2 regions of the Desulfuribacillus stibiiarsenatis genome follow, and region 1 is predicted to be linked to the other one. Evidence: a T-box and tRNA genes for the amino acid it is inferred to sense, from the RefSeq annotation. Region 1 holds a T-box; the other holds one or more tRNA genes.

Region 1 (7,899 bases):
AGCAGAAGAAGTAAATGTTCAGGCGAAGAAATTAGCTCAAGTAATACCTTGCTTTTTGCAAGTGAATATTTCTGGTGAGGAGACGAAATATGGCGTGGCACGTGAAGATGTAATTGATTTTGCAAATTCACTAACTGCATATGAAAATATAAAGATCATTGGATTGATGACAATGGCTCCCTTTTATGACGATCCAGAACTTACAAGGCCCCATTTCAAAGCGTTACGACTATTACGAGATGAGTTATCATTAATGAATTTATCGAATTTCCAAATAGATCATTTGTCTATGGGGATGTCTAATGACTTCCATATTGCTATTGAAGAAGGAGCTACATATATTCGATTAGGGAGTATATTATTAGAAGAGGAGAATATTAGTGAGTGAACTATTAAATAAGCTATTCTTATTCTTAGGACTAGCAGACGAAGATACATCGAAAAAGACTTCCTATGACTCTGAGCCTTATGAAGGACAGGAAATTAGCCGTACAAGAAAACAACAAGTGAATCAAACGAAACTACCAGTAAAGCAGGAAATGAGAGTAATCGTAGCTGAACCAACAAATTACGATGAATCTATAGAAATAGCGGATAAAATTAAATTTTCCTACCCAGTTGTTGTGAATTTACACAAATCGACGATTGCTGACCAGAGGAGGATTATTGATTTTTTAAGTGGAACTGTGTATGCTTTAGGAGGTAACTTACAAAAACTTGGGCCACAGATATTCTTATGCTACCCAGAAAATATCGAAGTAGAAGGAAGAATTTCACAAGTTTTAGAAGAGGCGCAACAGCAGCTTAATAACTAGAAAGGGTGAATCGATTGGCGATCTTAGATATCGTAGCATTATTATTCCGGCTTTATTGGTATATTTTAATCGCGAGGATCATTATGTCTTGGGTACCTAGTTTGTATCACACGAAATTCGGAGAAACCGTATATAACTTAACAGAACCATATTTATCTATGTTTCGGGGCTTTATACCGCCGATATCTTTAGGTGGAGGATACTTGGATGTATCACCAATTATTGCATTTTTAGCGTATCATTTTATTCAAGTAGGTGCATTATCCATTATCCGATGGATCTTGATTACCATTGGATTCATGTAATTATTACTGCATATGCAAGGTTCATTCATTAACCATTATAAACCTGACGATCATGAATTTGTTAAGCGCACGATTCATTGTATAGAAACTGTATACAATCAAGTTCAAAGTAAACTAACGGATTTTGTTGATCCATCAAAACAGAAAATTATCACAGATCTTTGTAATCGTTATCCTAATTTACAATGTATCTATCAAGGGGCTTTTCCAAATGCTGAAAGAAAGCGGGCTTTACTTCTTCCGGAATACTGGAGCTATGAAGCTGAAGACTTCCAGATACGTACCTTTTTTATAGATTTATCTACAAATAGCTCATTTGTTAAGCATGGTGATTACCTAGGAGCTATCTTAGGATTAGGGATTAAACGTGAGAAGATAGGTGATTTAGTCGTACATAATACAGGTGCATACGTTGTTACAGACTTTGTGATAGCCGATTATATTGAACTAAATCTAAGTCAAGTCAATCGATATCCTGCATTAATACATGAAGTTAGTTTCTCAGAATTACCAATACGAGAGCAAGAATTTCATTATATAGAGAACACAGTTGCTTCATTGCGCTTGGACAATATTATTAAAATGGCGTATCAAATGTCAAGGAATAAAGCGGTAGAAGTTATTCAAAGAGGTTATGTGAAATATAATTGGAATGTCTGCGAGAAAGTAGATCATGTAATCGCTAATGATGACGTTATTTCTGTAAAGGGCAAAGATAAAATAAAAATTATAGCAATAGGTGAACCAAACAAAAAAGGACGTATCCCTGTAAAAATCGGTCGATTTATGTAAGCAGGATATTATAGAAATTTGTCGAATTTCATTAAGATAGATAATGGGAGGTGTAGAGCAATGGCATTAACACCATTGGATATTAGCAATAAAGATTTTTCGCGCGCTTTACGCGGTTACGACATTGATGAAGTGAATGAGTTTCTCGATCATGTAATTAAAGATTTTGAAGCACTTATAAAAGAAAATAGACAATTAAATGACAAATTGGCAACTTTAGAAGAGAAACAAAGTCATTTCGAGAAACTTGAGGATAATCTTAAAAAAACAATCGTTGTTGCTCATGAGACTTCAGAAGAAGTTAGAGGCAATGCAAAGAAAGAAGCAAAGCTAATTATAAGAGAAGCTGAGAAGAATGCGGATCGCATTATTAATGAAGCTGTGATGAAATCTCATAAATCAATGATGGAAGTCCAAGACCTTAAGAATCAAGCGAAAGTGTATCGTATACGTTTAAAGTCTTTAATTGAAGCTCAATTAGAATTAATTGATAGTGGAGATTGGGATGATTTAGACCGAATAGGGGCAAATCAAGAAGATAACGATTAGTTGACAAAAACATACAGATTGTGTAATATATCAAAAAAAAATAATGAAATGCATGGGACAAGTAGATATAGTAATAATGTCACAGCGAGCTGGGATAGTGGAAGCCAGTACAAATTATATATATTGAAATCACCCATTAGATCTTCTCTTTTGAAACATTCAGGATTAGAAAGAGACGTTTCCTGCGTTAAAGGTCATAAGCGTAATTTATCTACTAGACAGAATAAGTGCACCGCACGAGTTTGAAGTTTTGAGATAAGTTGTACTAGGGTGGTACCGCGAGTCAACCTCGTCCCTTTTGGGATGAGGTTTTTTTACGTTATAATATGGATAACACACTAAAAAGGAATTACAAAAAAAGTTGGAGGGTAATTAAATGGAATATGGAAAGCTATTGAATTTGCCGTTAACAGACTTCCCAATGCGTGGGAATTTGCCTAAAAAAGAACCAGAAATACAAAGCTGGTGGGATGAGGTAAACCTGTATCAAAAGGTGCAAGAACATCAAGCAGGAAAACCGAAGTTTATCTTACATGACGGTCCACCATATGCCAATGGGGATATTCATTTAGGTCATGCCCTTAACAAAGTGCTTAAAGATATTATTGTAAAATGTAAAACAATGCAAGGATATGATGCACCATATGTTCCAGGGTGGGATACTCATGGTTTGCCAATTGAGCATGCGATTATTAAGAAGGAAAAAATCGATCGTCATTCTATCGGTATTCCAGATTTTAGAAAAAAATGCGAAGATTATGCGCTATCCTTTGTAGAAAAACAAAAAGGCCAGTTTCGCCGTTTAGGAGTACGTGGTGATTGGGATAATCCTTACATTACTTTAAAGCCAGAATATGAAGCTGCACAAATTCAAGTATTCGGAGATATGGCGAACAAAGGATATATATATAAGGGTAAAAAACCTGTATATTGGTGTTCTGATTGTGAAACAGCATTAGCAGAAGCAGAAATAGAATATAAAGATAAAACAAGTAAGTCCATTTATGTGACGTTTCCAATTGTGGATGGAAAGGGGATTGTCAGTGAATCAGATACCTTTATAGTCATTTGGACAACAACTCCATGGACAATCCCAGCGAACATGGCGATTGCTCTTCATCCAGATTTAGAATACACGCAAATTGTCGCGAATGGTAAAAAGTATATTGTTGCGAATGAACTTGTAAAGTCTGTGGTTGAAACGAATCATATTCAAGAATACACAACGGATGGAATCTGGAAAGGTGCTGAGCTGGAAGGTATAATCGCAAAGCATCCTCTATTTGATAGAAACTCACCGTTAATTCTTGGGGAACATGTTACGATTGAACAAGGAACAGGTTGCGTACACACGGCACCTGGACACGGGGTAGAAGACTACCAAGTGGGACTAAAATATAATATTGAAATTTTAGCTCCTATTGATAATAAAGGTCATTTCACTGCGGAGGCAGGCCAATTTGCCGGGGCTTACTACGCAAAAGGGAATAAGTTAGTCATTGAAGCGCTTGAATCTGTAGGTGCATTATTATCACAAGGTGATATCGAACATCAATATCCGCATTGCTGGAGATGTAATGGACCAGTTATTTATCGAGCGACTGAACAATGGTTTGCCTCTATAGATGGATTTAGACAACAAATGCTAGAGGAAATCAAAAAGGTTCAATGGGTTCCAAGCTGGGGAGAGCAGCGTATGCATAATATGATTGCTGACCGCGGTGATTGGTGCATTTCTAGACAACGTGTATGGGGCGTTCCAATCCCAATCTTGTATTGTGAAGCTTGTAATAAAGAAGTGATATCTGAAGAAACAATATCTATTATTTCGGGGATATTTGCTAAAGAAGGTTCACAATCGTGGTGGACACGAGAAGCAAAAGACTTTATGCCTGAAGGTTACCAGTGCAGTTGTGGACATTCTACTTTCCGTAAAGAACAGGATATTATGGACGTATGGTTTGACTCAGGTTCTAGTCACTATGCAGTTGCAGGTCAAAGGGAGAATCTAGCTTGGCCGACAGATTTGTACCTAGAAGGTTCGGATCAATATAGAGGATGGTTTAACTCATCATTATCTACTGCTGTTGCGACGAAAGGACAGGCGCCTTATAAGGCAGTACTTAGTCATGGTTGGGTTGTAGATGGTGAAGGACGTAAGATGTCTAAATCTTTAGGAAATGGTATTGATCCATTAGATGTTGTAGATAAAATGGGCTCCGACATTTTAAGATTATGGGTATCATCTTCAGAATATAAAGCGGATGTTAGGATATCAGAGAACATCCTTCAGCAAATGGGTGAAGTGTATCGCAAAGTACGTAATACTTTCCGATTCTTATTAGGAAATCTATCGGACTTTAACGTTGAGAACCATAGGGTTCCATACGATCAATTAGAGGAAATAGATCAATATGCAAGTATTCGTTTACAACGATTAATTGAGAAAACTACGAATGCTTATAATCGCTATGATTTTCATATTGTGTTCCATGCGATTCATAATTTCTGTACTATTGATTTGAGTGCATTCTATCTAGATATTCTGAAAGATAGACTGTATACCAATGCACCTCAATCCCACTCAAGAAGAGCTGCACAAACTGTTATTTATGATGTGTTACTGACCCTTGTACGTCTAGTAACTCCAATACTATCGCATACTGCAGAAGAGGTTTGGAAGTATATCCCGAACATGAAAGAGTTAAGTCCACAAATGGCAGAATGGCCGCAATATGATGCTCAAAAAATCGATGAAACAATTGAGCAGAAGTGGGACCAAGTAGTAAAAGTAAGGGAAGAAATCTTAAAGTCATTAGAAATTGCAAGACAAGAGAAAATTATCGGTAAATCACTCGGGGCCAAAGTGGACTTATATCCAGAAACAGATGTATATCAGCTTCTGAAGTCGATTAAAGATTTAGATAAGGTGCTTATCGTTTCTAAAGTTATTGTACATGAAACTGGCACAGAGGCACCTGATAAGGCAATTGCTTTAAAGGGATTACATGCATTGATATCTTCTGCTGAAGGACAAGAATGTGAAAGATGCTGGATTGTAACACCAGAGATCGGAACTAAGGAAGAACATCCGACTCTTTGTCCAACATGTGCAGATACAATAAGGCATTACTAATACAATAATTAAAAAGTTCCTGTGCGGAGGTATCTACCCCATACAGGAACTTTTTCTAATTTCAAAATCGACCAGATCGAAATATTGCAGTGATTAACCATAGGAACAAGATAGCTGCAACAACAAATCCAATTTCAATAGCTGGTAATTCCCACAATAAAGTTTGTCGTCTTCCGCCGATTGAAGAGCCGATGATGAGCCCAACCATGATGATACTAAAAGACAACATAATGATTGAGAAGCTAAGACGATTACTAATTCGATCTAATTTGCGAAGAAAGACATCTAGTTTAGGAATTGTAATCTGAAGGTTTATCTTACCATCTTTCGCTTTTTGTAAAATATCTCTCGTTAATAGAGGTATTTCTAAGATGACTTGACCATACTCTAATGATTGATCCACTACTTTGGTTATGATTTTGTCAGGACAATATTTCTTCATGAAGTATTTCTTACCGATTGGTTCCGCGATCTGGACTATATTTATGTTAGGTGCAATTGTTTCAACCAACCCCTCTAAGGTTATAAGAGCTTTCGCTAATAAAAGAAATTCCGATGGCATAACGACTCCATGTCTTTTGGAAATGGTAAACAAATCACGGATTGATTCAGAAAGTGAAATCTCACTAAAAGGGATTTCATAATATTTATCTCGCAAAGCATCTACATCTTGATAAAAACGTTTCAAATCAATAGAATCTGGTAAAACTCCGATGTTTTGGATTGCTTTTACAATTGTTTTTGTATTTCTACGCATTAATCCAATCATTACATTAATTAACTCCTGTTGAAGTTTCTCAGAAATCCTCCCAACCATACCAAAATCAATCAAACCGATTGTTTGATTATCTATTAAGATTAAATTACCAGGATGTGGATCAGCATGAAAAAATCCATCAAATAAAATCATGTGAAAAATCACTTCAATAATTTCTTTAGCAATATCTTCGCCATTAGTTGTCTCCGATATCTTACTCCCGTTAAGTAAGTCCATAACCAGAACTCGTTTTGACGTATATTCCCAATGAATACTAGGTATCATAATTGAAAAACCTTTATTTTGAAGGTTTTCCTTTGCTTTTTCTGTATTTCTTGCTTCTTGTAAATAATTTAATTCATTTCGTAAGGAATTGGAGAATTCGTTGACTAAATCGGTAAAATGATAAAATTTCCCCCAGTCTGTTCTCCTTTCAGAGAGTAAAGCTAAGTCACTCAATATCTCTAAATCTACATCAATAATTTCCGTAATATTAGGGCGTTGAATCTTTACAGCAACCCATTGTCCAGAATGTAGTCGAGCCCGATGGACTTGTCCAATAGAGGCACTAGCCATAGGGAATTCTTCGAAAGAATGGAATATTTTCGATAGGTCCATGGAGAATTCTGTATTTATCACATGCTCTACTTGTTGATAGCAGATTGGAGAAACATGGTCTTGTAAATTTTCTAATTCATTAATGATATCTAAAGGTATAATATCTTGCCGTGTGCTTGCTATTTGACCTAGTTTAATAAATGTCGGTCCCAATTCCTCGCATACGAGACGTATTCTTTCGCCACGAGATTTCGTGATTATATTTACGTTATCCATTTTACTTTGATCTAAGAAGTATCCGAAGCCATGCTTAATTAGCGTATTGACAATCTCTCGATAACGAAGGATATGACGATAATGTTTTCTAAATATAATTATTACCTCCGTTTCGCAAAAATTTAGAATTTCCTATAATTAGTTTTGATTCTTACTTATTATTTAACGAAATGGAGAAAAAATAACATAGAAGTACTTTCTAACGTATTGTTTTTGTAAATGACAAAAAAGGTGGGTATATAATGAAATACTCTATGCAAAAATGTTGTATCATCTTTATGGTCATACTAATGATTGTGCCGTTAGTTCCATTGAAAGCCTCAGGAATGGATTTAACTAATAATCAAGAAATTGAAGAATATCTACGCACTGTAGAAACTGTTACAGGAGTGCCGTGGCATATTCTAGCGGCTATTTATCAATATGAGAAAAATATTCGTAAAGTCCAAAAAGGTGAAATACCAATACAGGTTCATCAAAATATATGGGTTGGGATTGGGGCTATTAATGATTATAGTCATTTGCCTTTTATCAATTCTTTTTTTGGTGGAATTGGCAAGGATGGAGATGGAGATGGGAAAGCAGAAATGACCCAATTAGCTGATACGATTTATTCATTAGCTGTATGGATTTCTGAACATGGTGATACTGATGAACACTATATTAAGGCTTTACAAGCATTATATCCGTTAGAAAAATCGCTTGTTCGTA
Region 2 (7,899 bases), on a different contig from region 1:
AATCCACAGCTATCAATTCTAGTGGAAGCTGCGTTTCTTAGTAATTATAATGATGAGTTAGTATCTAGAAATCGCACGTTTCAGGATAAAGTAGCGGAAGGAATTTTTCAAGGTGTCCTGAAATACTTTAATGAGTAATGTGAGATATGAGATATGACAAAGGACAGAGTATGATGACCGTAAATAAGATGTTAGAAAAAGGCTATAAATTGTATCTACGGATACAATTTATAGCCTTTTCTTTAACCTTACACTTTAAAACGTGAAATTAAGCCTTTTAAATCCTCGGACATATCTAGAAGCATTTGTGCAGAGCTAGAAATTTCTTCCATCGCTGCAAGTTGTTCTTCCGATACAGCGGCAATATTTTGTATGCTCGCTCCCGAATTTTGTGCTATCGTAGTAAGCTCTGCAGTTGAAGCACTAACCTCTTCAGAACCAGCCGACATCTGCTCAGCTACAGAGGCAAGATCTTGAATCTCTGTCGTTATACTTTGGACAGATTGCATAATGGTGCTAAATAGCTTTTCTACATTCGCTATCGCTTCAATTCCATGATTGACTGTTGTTTCACTATTCTTAATTGATGATACTGCTTGATTCGTGTTTACTTGAATCGTACCAACTAAGCTGTAGATTTCTTTTGTCGAATTAGAAGTCTGATCCGCCAGCTTGCGAATTTCATCGGCAACTACAGCAAACCCTCTTCCAGCTTCTCCAGCACGGGCAGCTTCTATTGCAGCATTCAGTGCTAATAGATTCGTTTGCCCCGAGATATCTTCAATAATCTTAATAAAATCACTGATTTTCTCTGAATCTTTGTGTAATGTCGAGATAATTGAAGCAGTCGATTGCGAATCTTTTTGAATGTCACCTATTTTTTCAATGGCTTGTAAAACAGACGACTTTCCATGATTGGATTGAGCAAGCATACCCTTAGCAGCATCTGCAATGTTTGATGACGTCTCTGCTACTCGACCTACACCAATCGCCATTTCCTCCATTGCCTTAGAGGTTTCTTGTGAACTCACCACTTGATTTTCAGTCCCATCAGCAACTGATTGGATAGCAATCGACATATTATTAGTAGCTTGTGTAGTTTCTTCTGCGCTTGCCGAAAGTTCATTGGATGCATTGGCCACTTGTTCTGAGCTTTGCTGAACCTTAAGAAGCACTTCTGTTAAGTTAGTCTTAATAAGCAAGAACACTTGCCCTAATTTACCGATTTCATCTTTACGATTTAATAGCTTTGATGGTATCTCAGCCGTGAAATCTCCTTGAGACATTAAAGTACCAAGTGACTTAACTGTTTCTAGCGGCTGAATTAACGCTTTATTCGAATAAAAGAATGTCAGAAGACTACTAAATATTGTGATTGCGATGACAAATAACAAACTAGTGTTTCTTCGAGCGGCAGCCGTTTCATTGACATCAGTCGTATATACACCTGTACCAATAACCCATTGCCAAGGTTCAAACGTTGAAACATACGATAACTTTGGTTCTACCCTATCTTTGTCGCTATAATATTGCCAATAATACGGAACGTATCCAGCGCCTTGGGTTTTCGCTACTTTCGCAAATTCCACAAATAACAATAATCCTTCTTTATCTTTAATACCCGACACATCCGTTCCTTCTAAGTCAGGTCTAAATGGATGCATGATGATATACGGTTGGAAATCATTAATCCAGAAATAATCCTGTTGCCCTACACCATAACGTACTGCACGAATCGCTTCGATTGCCTTTGCTTGAGCTTCTTCCTTTGTTAACTCACCAGCAGTCTGCATTTCATAATAATGGTTCAGTAATGAAACTCCAATTTCTACCATATTCTTAGTTTGTAATTGCTTTTCTTGAAACATGTCTTCTTTGCTTTTAGGAATCGTGTACAGTGCACTAAAAAGAATAAACAAAATAATTGGAATAAATACCATGATTCCTAACTTCCCTCGAATACTACTAAACAAGTTCATCTTCTTCACTCTCCACTTCTTTCTATATATATTCCCTTTTATTACGATGTAGTAATAATTATCAATGTAGACTCATGATTAAAAATACCTATATAACTATCTATATTAGATAGTTTTAGTATACTTTTGCACAGTACAATATACAATAGTTATTATTATGAAATTATATACATTGTTGGATGTTTTTTTACTGATTTACTATACTTTATATAATACTTTATTTGTAGGAGCATAAGTAAATTAATGTCTAAATGGTAGTATTCTACGTATGAAAAGCAAAAAGCCTACACCTAAGTGTAGACTTTTATTGTTTTTGGTGGGACTAAGTGGACTTGAACCACCGACCTCACGCTTATCAGGCGTGCGCTCTAACCAGCTGAGCTATAGACCCAAATGGTGCGGATGGCGGGATTTGAACCCGCACACTCGTAGAGCACTACCCCCTCAAGATAGCGTGTCTGCCATTCCACCACATCCGCATATGTAATTTGGTGGCTTGGGACGGAATCGAACCGCCGACACGTAGATTTTCAGTCTACTGCTCTACCGACTGAGCTACCAAGCCATCGTATACAAGTATTGCTGTAAGCCACGTTCTGTACTTCTTAAAAAGAAGTAGTAGCCATCTATCTATTAGATAAATCATACGTCGCGGTAGACTTTATCTAATCCATCCATCAGTTGAATTCCCTCTGGATAGCTCCCTTACCATAATTTAGGTTTCTCGCAAGTGGGGTTTACCTCGTTCCACTCCTTCTGTCGCCAGAAGGACTTCGTCACTGTGGCACTTTCAGGCTATTTTGAACTCAGTGAGTTCATTTCACCGCCGTCAGCATATCATGCTGCCCTGGCTTATGATTTCGCCAGGCACCCAAACTCTAAGCGTCTCAGCCTAGACGAGCGTGGACTTTCCTCAATATCTATCTCGCAATAGATACTGCGACTACTTACAATACTTGTATGAAAAATATCATGGCGGAGTGTGAGAGATTCGAACTCTCGATACGATTGTAGTCGTATACTCGCTTAGCAGGCGAGCGCCTTCGACCTACTCGGCCAACACTCCAACACTATAATATAAATGCGACAAAAATAATTGTATCATAAATAAAATATTAAATCAATGGTTTTATCTTAAAAACGGATTGTTTATTTTTTCCCAACCTATCGTTGTATCTTCATTATGACCTGGATATACAACAGTATCGTCAGGTAAAACTAATAATTGCTTACGGATTCCATCAATCAGTTGATCCATAGAGCCACCTGGAAAATCAGTTCTTCCTACCGAGCCAGCAAACAGAGTATCTCCAGAAAATAAGTAATTTCCCAAGTGATAACATACTCCTCCTGACGTATGGCCTGGAGTATGGTAAACAACAATATTCATATTCGCGATTGGAAGCATTTCTCGATCTTCTAGTACACGCTCCGCAGCATTAAATTCATACCCACTACCCATGAAGGTAGAGAGGTTCTCTTTTGCATTTATGAGTTTTATCTGATCATCTTTGTGAATACACACTGGCGCATTGATTACCTTACGCAATTCATCAATTCCCAAAATATGATCAAAATGTCCATGTGTTAATAGGATATATTGGATTTGCAGCTGTTCACTCTCGATGATTTCCAATATGTCATGAATATCAAGACTACCAGGGTCTACGATAAATCCATTCTTTGATTGCTCGTCATATATAACATAACAATTTGCTTCCACGGGCCCCATCGGCAGTGTTCGAATATTCCAAACCATATAGTCACCTCATATTCTTTTCTTTTCATATTTTCATTTTATTGCATTACCCTACGTACTGTGTAAATATCACGTACCCTTTTGATACGCTCTACAATCGTACGTAAATGTTCTACGTTACGTATAGAGATTGTGAGTAATATAATGGCTCGCTTATTTCTGTCCCCTTTACCTGAGGCTGCGTTAATGTCTGTTTTTGTTTCTGATACGGCCTGCATAACCTCATTTAAAAGTAGTGGACGATCTAGCCCAGTAATTTCTAGTTCAACTGTATAGGAGGTCTCTACATCACTTTCCCATTCTACAGGAATTAAACGTTGGGCGTTTTCTTCATTCTGTACATTTGGACAGTCTAAGCGATGGACAGAGACACCTCGCCCTTTTGTTATATATCCAACAATATCATCACCTGGAACAGGGCTACAGCATTTAGAAAAACGAACAAGTAAATTATCTACTCCCTTTACCCTTACACCTAAAGGCTGTTTCTTTTTGTGCTTTAAGACAGGTTTCGCTTCTAAAAGAGCCGTTAGATGATTATCTCTAGCTTGGTCATGACGTTGCTTTTCTGTTAATCGCATTGCAATTTGGTGCGCACTAATGCCATTGTAACCAATTGCCGCATATAAATCGCTTTCATGAGAGAAATTAAACTTCTTGATCATTTCCTGCAATTGCTGATGTCCGAGAAAATCTCCAGGTTCAAAGTTTAACTTGCGCAGCTCTTTTTCGAGCATTTCTCGACCTTTTTGAATATTCTCATCACGTTTTTGCTTCTTAAACCAGTTTCTAATTTTCGCTTTTGCTTGACTGGATTGAGCGATTTTCAACCAATCTCGGCTTGGTCCAAAACTTTGCTTCGATGTTAAGATTTCAATAATGTCACCAGTTTTCAAACGGTAGTCTAATGTGACAATTCGACCATTTATTTTTGCCCCTACCGTTGAATTCCCAACGTCCGTATGAACCCTATAAGCAAAGTCGATTGGCACAGATCCAGCTGGTAATTCGAAAACATCGCCTTTCGGTGTAAATACGAATACGTCTTCTGCGTATAAATCATATTTGATGTTTTCAACAAATTCATTGGCATCTCCTACATCATGTTGCCAATCGAGAATCTCTTTAAACCAGCCAAGCTTTTGTTCATAGTTATTATTATGAATTTTCTTATTCTCTTTGTACGCCCAGTGCGCAGCAATTCCGAGCTCCGCTGTTTGATGCATGTCTAAAGTTCTAATTTGAATCTCAAACGGCTTACCTTGAGGACCTATGACAGTTGTATGCAACGACTGATACATATTAACCTTTGGCATCGCAATGTAATCCTTAAAACGACCTGGCATCGGTTTCCATATGGTATGCACAACACCTAAGACTGCATAGCAATCTTTAATGTTCTCCACAATAACACGAACTGCTAATAGGTCATATATCTCATCAAATCGCTTATTCTGCGATACCATTTTCCGATGAATACTATAGATGTGTTTCGGTCTTCCAGAGATATCTGCTGATATTTCCATTTGGTCTAATCGTGTTCTTAATTCCAGATTAATCTGATCGATAAATTGTTCACGGTCTCTACGCTTCTGTGTCATTAAATTGACTATACGATAATATTGTGACGGTTCAATGTATCGGAACGCAATATCTTCCAATTCCCATTTAACAGTAGATATCCCTAGACGATGAGCAAGAGGAGCGAAAATCTCTAATGTCTCTTGTGCAATTCTCTTTTGCTTTTCTGGAGGAAGTGGTTTTAATGTACGTATATTATTTAAGCGGTCTGCTAATTTAATTAATAACACGCGAATATCTTTAGCCATTGCCATAAACATTTTGCGCAAGTTTTCGGCTTGCTGCTCTTCTTTTGTCTGATATTTGATCTTCGAGAGTTTCGTGACACCATCGACTAACATGGCCACATCTTTGCCAAACTTTTTTTCGATTTCTTCGGTTGTGACTGGTGTGTCTTCTACAACGTCATGCAAAAGAGCCGCCATAATTGTTACTGCATCGAGCTTTAATTCTGCAGTAATGATCGCGACTGATAATGGGTGGATAATATAATCCTCGCCAGAAATACGTTTCTGACCTTCATGAGCTCTAGCCGCTTCTTCATATGCGGACGTTATGCGCTCAATATCCTGTTGAGGGTAATCTTTAATTTTTACTAGTAATGCTTGTATGTTCATTTTGGTACGCACCCATCTAAAGGATTTTCAACTAGTATTTGATTAAACTTTGGACATCATATCCTTTTAATTTATCCGCACCATTTAGAAATGTCAATTCAATTAAGAAGCAAATACCGACGACTTCACCACCAAGCTTTTCAATTAGTTGAATCGCTGATTGTACAGTCCCTCCAGTTGCTAATAAATCGTCGCAGATGACTACTTTTTGCCCTGGCATAATCGAGTCTTTATGGATTTCTAGGGCATCTGTCCCGTATTCTAACTCATACTCTACTCTTTCCACTTCAGCTGGTAGCTTCCCTGGCTTTCTTACTGGTACAAAACCTGCACCTAATTCGTACGCTAATGGTGTTCCAAAAATAAACCCTCTTGATTCTGGTCCGACAACGATATCTGGCTGTTTATTTTCACAGAATTTCACCATTTGTTTTATTGTATACTGTAACGCATCACTATTTTTCAACAATGGGGTAATGTCCTTAAAAAGGATACCTTCCTTTGGGTAGTTTGGAATCAGTCGAATACATTCTTTTAGATCCATATGAGCGCCTCCTATTGTGCGAGCTTAATTTTCTAGTGGTAGATATGTTTAAGATATATTTGATAATTCAATAGTAAATCTGAGTAAAATTTCGATTCTTCTAAGTTCCGTTTTTCAGGACTTTCTATAATTTCTATTTGTTCATGATTGATTGAGATAAATGATAGTTCTTGAAACACATGCAATATAGTTCTACAGCTTCTCTCAGAGATCCCAACCTCCTCAAGCTGCTGACGAAGTGTTTCATACAGTATTGTTCCTTTATTTTGTTTAATAACCTTGTAGACAATAGCAAATTGCTCCCGCTCCGGAACCTCGTAATACTGTGCTAGTAATTCATTTGTTTTCCCACTAGAATTACTTATAACAAGATATACTGTATCATATATAAGCGGATGAGCATACGTATGTTCATTATATATCTTGGAACAAGTGTTAGCTAGCTGTTCTAACTCAATATCTTCTATCGAAATAACTTCTACACGGAAATCATACTTCTCCAAAAAACCTTTCAATTGATCAATATGTTCTTTATCACGTAAAAACTGTATCGGAGAAACAGAACAATCGTGAAGTACGAGCTGTGTATTGCGATTGCCATTCCACTCATTGATGGTAAGTTCCCCGATTAACTCGAAACGGATTTGCATCGACAAACAATGATTGATAAAATCGTCCACTCGATTTCTCCAGTGGAATCCAATAGCGTCTAACTTCTCTCGTTGATTACCCACTGTAATTTTTACATGTTGTTTATCTTTTCCTAGCCACTGAATTTGCTGCAGAATTGCTCCGCTTATCATACATTTCGGTTGCGAATGACCAATGCCAAATGGCGCTAAGTTTTCAATAGAAGGTATCTCGTCCTGCCGTTTGGCAACTTCCGGGATATTTAATAGAATATCAATTGACGATGTTTGTATATAATCTTCCCGTTTTAAACGCTGATTCGCAAGCTCATTACAAGCATCTTGCAAATGAGCAATTTGGGTCTTTTGAATCGAAAAACCAGCTGCCATAGCGTGCCCACCATATTTTAAAAGGAGATGCTGACATTCCTGTAATACCTCAAACATATGGTAGTTCTCTATACTACGAGCCGAGCCTTTCCCAATTTCGTCCTCTAACGCAATCAGTAATACTGGTCGATAATATCTTTCTAGCAATCGAGATGCCACAATCCCTATGACTCCATGGTTCCATCTTTCATCTGCTAATACAATAACTTGATTGTTATTTAAATAATCTCCTTGAAGCAGTACTTCTTCTGCCTGTTGATACGTTTGCTCCACTAGTTCTTGTCTTCTAACATTAATCTCATCTAGCGTCTTCGCAAGTGTCTGAGCTTCCAGTGGATCCGTAGTAGTTAATAGTTTAACTGCAATTTCTGCTGTATCCAATCTACCGCCTGCGTTAATC

What was found. The T-box of region 1 lies ahead of ileS (isoleucine--tRNA ligase). A T-box ahead of a tRNA ligase gene usually reads a tRNA of that ligase, here a tRNA-Ile.
Region 2: it encodes a tRNA-Ile, which carries the amino acid that the T-box ahead of ileS (isoleucine--tRNA ligase) is inferred to sense. The anticodon was not compared.

Annotation. Positions count from the first base shown of each region.
Region 1 is NZ_MJAT01000036.1:49,590-57,488, forward strand. Features, by position in the region: gene BHU72_RS11735 (YggS family pyridoxal phosphate-dependent enzyme) at 1-388, shown strand, start outside; gene BHU72_RS11740 (cell division protein SepF) at 381-815, shown strand; gene BHU72_RS11745 (YggT family protein) at 821-1,120, shown strand; gene BHU72_RS11750 (YlmH family RNA-binding protein) at 1,133-1,912, shown strand; gene BHU72_RS11755 (DivIVA domain-containing protein) at 1,973-2,461, shown strand; T-box leader at 2,501-2,761, shown strand; gene ileS (isoleucine--tRNA ligase) at 2,838-5,597, shown strand; gene BHU72_RS11765 (ABC1 kinase family protein) at 5,659-7,188, opposite strand; gene BHU72_RS11770 (M23 family metallopeptidase) at 7,431-7,899, shown strand, end outside.
Region 2 is NZ_MJAT01000037.1:54,753-62,651, reverse strand. Features, by position in the region: gene BHU72_RS12725 (N-acetylmuramoyl-L-alanine amidase family protein) at 1-138, shown strand, start outside; gene BHU72_RS12720 (methyl-accepting chemotaxis protein) at 249-1,979, opposite strand; tRNA gene BHU72_RS12715 (tRNA-Ile) at 2,294-2,370, opposite strand; tRNA gene BHU72_RS12710 (tRNA-Leu) at 2,374-2,458, opposite strand; tRNA gene BHU72_RS12705 (tRNA-Phe) at 2,469-2,544, opposite strand; RNA gene rnpB (RNase P RNA component class B) at 2,560-2,934, opposite strand; tRNA gene BHU72_RS12695 (tRNA-Ser) at 2,953-3,045, opposite strand; gene BHU72_RS12690 (MBL fold metallo-hydrolase) at 3,109-3,738, opposite strand; gene BHU72_RS12685 (RelA/SpoT family protein) at 3,777-5,936, opposite strand; gene BHU72_RS12680 (adenine phosphoribosyltransferase) at 5,968-6,480, opposite strand; gene recJ (single-stranded-DNA-specific exonuclease RecJ) at 6,513-7,899, opposite strand, start outside.